2 regions of the Massilia sp. LXY-6 genome follow, and region 2 is predicted to be linked to the other one. Evidence: riboswitches for the same ligand, from Rfam matches in the RefSeq annotation. Region 2 holds a riboswitch; the other holds the start of a gene.

Region 1 (2,454 bases), on a different contig from region 2:
CCGACACGATGCAGTTCATGCCCAGGCAGACCGCGCCGTCGAGTTTCGGGTTGGCGCGGTAGGTCTGCAGGATGTCGAGCGGATCCGGGCCGGGCACGCCGCTGGCCTGGTCGACGGCGGGGATCGGACAGCGCGCGCAGGGCTTCACGGGACGGATCTCGGCCGCGCCCGTGCTGAGGGAAGCCGTGTAGTCCTCCTCGAAGGCTTCCAGGCCCGCGACCACCAGGTTCGGGCGGAAGCGGTCCATCGGCAGCGCCGCGCGCCCGGCCGCGCGCAGGCGCAGGTTCAAGTCGTCGAGCGAGGACTGGCCGATCAGCAGCAGCGGATAGCCGTCGGCGAAGCGCGTGTGCGAAGGCACGCCGCCGGTCCACTTGACGCTGGTCGGGCGCACCACGTCGCGGTGGAAGCGCACCAGACGCACCCGCTCGCGCGTGCCGAGCGCTTCGGTGAACCAGCCGGCGGCCGGCTCGCCGCAATCGGCCGCGCCGACCACGTCGTCCCAGATCTGCACCTGGCGCGTGGGCGCGTCTTCTTGCCAGGACAGCGGCAGCAGCAGGTCGGCCATCCCGGGTGCGCACACGCGCAGCGTGCCGTCCTCCGGCCGCGGCCGGATCAGGGCCATGCGCGGGAACTCGCGCTGGGTCAGGAATTGGCCGGCTTCCGTCACCAGCATCCATTCGCGGTCGTGCACGCCGTGCGCGGCCAGGCCGGACTCGAGCAGGGTGGCTTTCTGGACGGCAATGCCGGCGCAGGATTTGATCGGGTACAGCAGGAGTTGGGACAGGGTAGGCATCGCGAGCGTGATCGACTTCAGGGGCGGATAGTATCGCACCAAGTTTGCCATTGCTTCAAAACCCACGTACACTGCTGCCCGTCGCCTCTTCATGAGATGACGACAACGCTAGGGGTCCTGCTCCGATCACATCAGATCGGACGTGGGTGAGAAATACCCTCCGAACCTGATCTGGATAATGCCAGCGAAGGGAAGCTACAGAGTCCGCGTATGCCCTCGTGCCTACGAATCTTTGCACTCCTCCGCTGGATCGCCGATCTACAGTGATACAAGGAGTGCACTTGAACGCCGATCCGAAATTCCTGTCCGCCAGCGCCACGGTCGATGCCGCGGCCGTGACGCCTCTTCCCAATTCGCGCAAGGTCCACGTGGCCGGCTCGCGTCCCGACATCCGGGTGCCGATGCGCGAAATCCACCAGTCGCCCACGCCGGCCTCGTTCGGTGCCGAGCCGAACCCGCCAGTCTGGGTCTACGACACCTCCGGGCCCTATACCGATCCGGACGTGCGCATCGACATCCGCTCCGGCCTGCCCTGCCCGCGCAGCCAGTGGATCCGCGAGCGCGGCGATACCGTCGAACTGGCCGGCCCGTCATCGCGCTATGGCCAGGAACGCCTGCAGGACCCGAAGCTGGCCGAGCTGCGCTTCGACCTGCAGCGCGAGCCGCGCCGCGCCGCCAGCGGACGCAACGTCACGCAGATGCACTATGCACGCCAGGGTATCGTCACGCCCGAGATGGAGTTCGTCGCCATCCGCGAGAACCTGCGGCGCCAGGAATACCTGCGCAGCCTGGAAGCCGCCGGCCCGACCGGGAAGAAAATGGCGGCGCTGCTGGGCCGCCAGCACCCGGGCCAGTCCTTCGGCGCCAGCATTCCGCACGAGATCACCCCCGAGTTCGTGCGCGACGAGATCGCCCGCGGGCGCGCCGTCCTGCCGGCCAACATCAACCACCCGGAATCGGAACCGATGATCATCGGCCGCAACTTCCTCGTGAAGATCAACGCCAACATCGGCAACTCGGCCGTCACCTCCTCGATCGGCGAGGAAGTCGAGAAGATGACCTGGGCGATCCGCTGGGGCGGCGACACCGTGATGGACCTCTCGACCGGCAAGCATATCCACGAGACGCGCGAGTGGATCATCCGGAACAGCCCGGTCCCGATCGGCACCGTGCCGCTCTACCAGGCGCTGGAAAAGGTGAACGGCAAGGCCGAAGACCTCACCTGGGAGATCTACCGCGACACCCTGATCGAACAGGCCGAGCAAGGCGTCGACTACTTCACCATCCACGCCGGCGTGCGCCTGCCCTTCGTGCCGATGACGGCGAACCGATTGACCGGCATCGTCTCGCGCGGCGGCTCGATCATGGCCAAGTGGTGCCTGGCCCATCACAAGGAGTCCTTCCTGTACACGCACTTCGAGGAGATTTGCGAAATCATGAAGGCCTACGACGTCACCTTCAGCCTCGGCGACGGCCTGCGCCCGGGCTCGATCTACGACGCCAACGACGAAGCCCAGCTGGCCGAGCTGCGCACCCTCGGCGAACTCACGCAGATCGCCTGGAAGCACGACGTGCAGACCATGATCGAAGGCCCCGGCCACGTGCCGCTGCACCTGATCAAGGAAAACATGGACCTGCAACTGGAGCAGTGCCACGAGGCG
Region 2 (2,454 bases):
TGACCCTGCCGGCCACCGGCTCCGAGATGAATTCCGGCAGCGTGATCACCAAGAAGGCGACCCAGGAAAAGTACGCCTTCATGTCGCGCCTGGTGTTCCCGCAATTCGCCATCCTCGACCCGACCCGCACCTACACCCTGCCCGCGCGCCAGGTCGGCAACGGCATCGTCGACGCCTTCGTGCACATCATGGAACAGTACATGACGGCGTCAGGCAACGCGAAGGTGCAGGACCGCTTCGCCGAGGGCCTGCTGCAGACCCTGGTCGAGGAAGGCCCGCGCGCGCTGGCCGAGCCGGACAACTACGATGTCCGCGCCAACCTGATGTGGACCGCGACCCTGGCCCTGAACGGCCTGATCGGCGCCGGCGTGCCGCAGGACTGGGCCACCCACATGATCGGCCACGAGCTGACCGCGCTGTACGGCCTCGTCCACGCGCAGACGCTGGCGGTCGTGCTGCCTGGCATGCTGCGCGAACGCCGCGACGCCAAGCGGGCCAAGCTGCTGCAGTACGCGGCGCGCGTGTGGGACCTGGTCGAGGGAGACGAGGATGCGCGCATCGAGGCGGCGATTGTCCGTACCGAGGAGTTCTTCCGCGCGGTCGGCGTGCCGACCAGGCTGTCCAACTACGGCCTCGGCAAGGATGTCGTGCCGGCCGTCGTGAATGCGCTGGAGGCCCACGGCATGACGAAACTGGGCGAGACCGGCGACGTCACGCCGGAAGTCAGCCGCCGGGTGCTGGAACGCTGCGCGTAATCCGACGAACTTCCGTGGGGTGGGCTCCCGGAGCCCACCCATCCCATTGGCGCTGGACGCCCGTTGCGCGAATCCCACATTACGCGGCGCGCCTGAACGGCGTTCGACCGCCGTTGGCAGAAGCACCACGCCCACCCGCATCCATGCTACACTCGCGCCTTCGCTAGGGGTCCTCGCAGCTATTGTCGCTGCCGGGTGAGAGATACCCTCCGTACCTGATCTGGATAATGCCAGCGAAGGAAAGCGCAAGGCGGTGCCTGAGATGGCGCCCACTCCTGTTTGCCCTTCCCCAGTTGGCTCCGGCTTTCGACAAAGCAGCGACGCCGAGCGGCGCGCGAAGACGAGCAAACGATGAAACCTGAACTGAAGTATTCGATCCTGGCCTGCGCCATCCTGCAGGCATTTTCCGTACACGCACAAACCCAGACGGCCGACCAGCCGATCACCGAGGTGGTCGTCACCGGCGCCCGTACCGGCCTGGAGCGCGCCGCCGTCGGCGGCTTCTCCGACGCCCCGCTGTGGGAAACCCCGGCTTCGATCACCGCGATCGGCCGCACCCAGATGCAGGACCTGTCGATCCGCTCGACCACCGAGGCCATGCGCTACGACGCTTCGGTCAGCGACGCCTACAACGCGGTCGGCTATGCCGAGCAGTTCTCGATCCGCGGCTTCGCCCTCGACAACAACTACAGCTACCGCAAGGACGGCTTCGCGATCCCCGGCGATACCCAGATTCCGCTGGAGAACAAGGAACGCATCGAGGTGCTGAAGGGCCTGGCCGGCCTCACCGCCGGCGTCGCCACCCCGGGCGGCATCGTCAACTACGTGACCAAGCGCCCGACCAATACGCCGCTGCGCTCGGCCACGGTCGAAGTCAGCGAGCGCGGCACCCTGTACGGCACGGTCGACCTGGGCGGACGCTTCGACGACCGCCGCTTCGGCTACCGCATCAACGCCGCCGCCGCCGACCTGCACTCCTACGTGCGCGGCGCGAACGGCGACCGCCAGTTCGTGTCGGGCGCCTTCGACTGGCAGATCACCCCGGACGCGCTGCTGCAGCTCGACCTCGACTACCAGCACAAGGCGCAGATCACGGCGCCCGGCTTCCAGCTGATCCGCAACGAAGTCCTGCCGACCGGCGTGTCGGCCAGGATGCTGCTGAACGACCAGCCCTGGACCCGTCCGGTCGACACCCGCGACACCAACCTCGGCCTGCGCTTCGAATACAAGCTGGCGGACGGGTGGAAAGCGACGGTCGCCGCCAACAAGCACTGGTTCAAGCGCGACGACTTCACCGCCTTCCCCTACGGCTGCAGCAACGAGGGCGCGGGCTTCTATCCGGGCTACTGCTCGAACGGCGACTACGACGTCTACGACTACCAGAGCGTGGGCGAGCGCAAGAGCCCATGGGGCCTGCAGGCGATGCTGCAGGGCCGCTTCGCCACCGGCGCCATGCGCCACGAGCTGACGGTCGGCGCCTCCTACTCCGAGCGCCACGACAGCTTCGGCGACTACGTCTACGACTACGTCGGCTACAGCAACCTGTGGCATCCGCTGGTCTCGCCGCACGCCGCCGCCGACCGCGTCACCGGCCCCGTGTTCGAACGCCGCAGCGACCAGGAAAGCGCGCTGTTCGCCCAGGACATCGTGACCCTGAGCCCGCAGCTCACCCTGCACGGCGGCCTGCGCTACGTGCAGG

The links. Region 2 has a riboswitch for thiamine pyrophosphate ahead of ACI48D_RS02505 (TonB-dependent siderophore receptor). Riboswitches for the same ligand answer to the same signal wherever they lie in the genome.
Region 1: another riboswitch for thiamine pyrophosphate. It lies ahead of thiC (phosphomethylpyrimidine synthase ThiC); the one in region 2 lies ahead of ACI48D_RS02505 (TonB-dependent siderophore receptor).

The regions. Positions count from the first base shown of each region.
Region 1 is NZ_JBKFGF010000021.1:117,709-120,162, reverse strand. Features, by position in the region: gene ACI48D_RS10935 (MOSC domain-containing protein) at 1-793, opposite strand, end outside; TPP riboswitch at 894-1,003, shown strand; gene thiC (phosphomethylpyrimidine synthase ThiC) at 1,075-2,454, shown strand, end outside.
Region 2 is NZ_JBKFGF010000004.1:798-3,251, reverse strand. Features, by position in the region: gene ACI48D_RS02510 (iron-containing alcohol dehydrogenase) at 1-755, shown strand, start outside; TPP riboswitch at 911-1,014, shown strand; partial or broken gene ACI48D_RS02505 (TonB-dependent siderophore receptor) at 1,107-2,454, shown strand, end outside.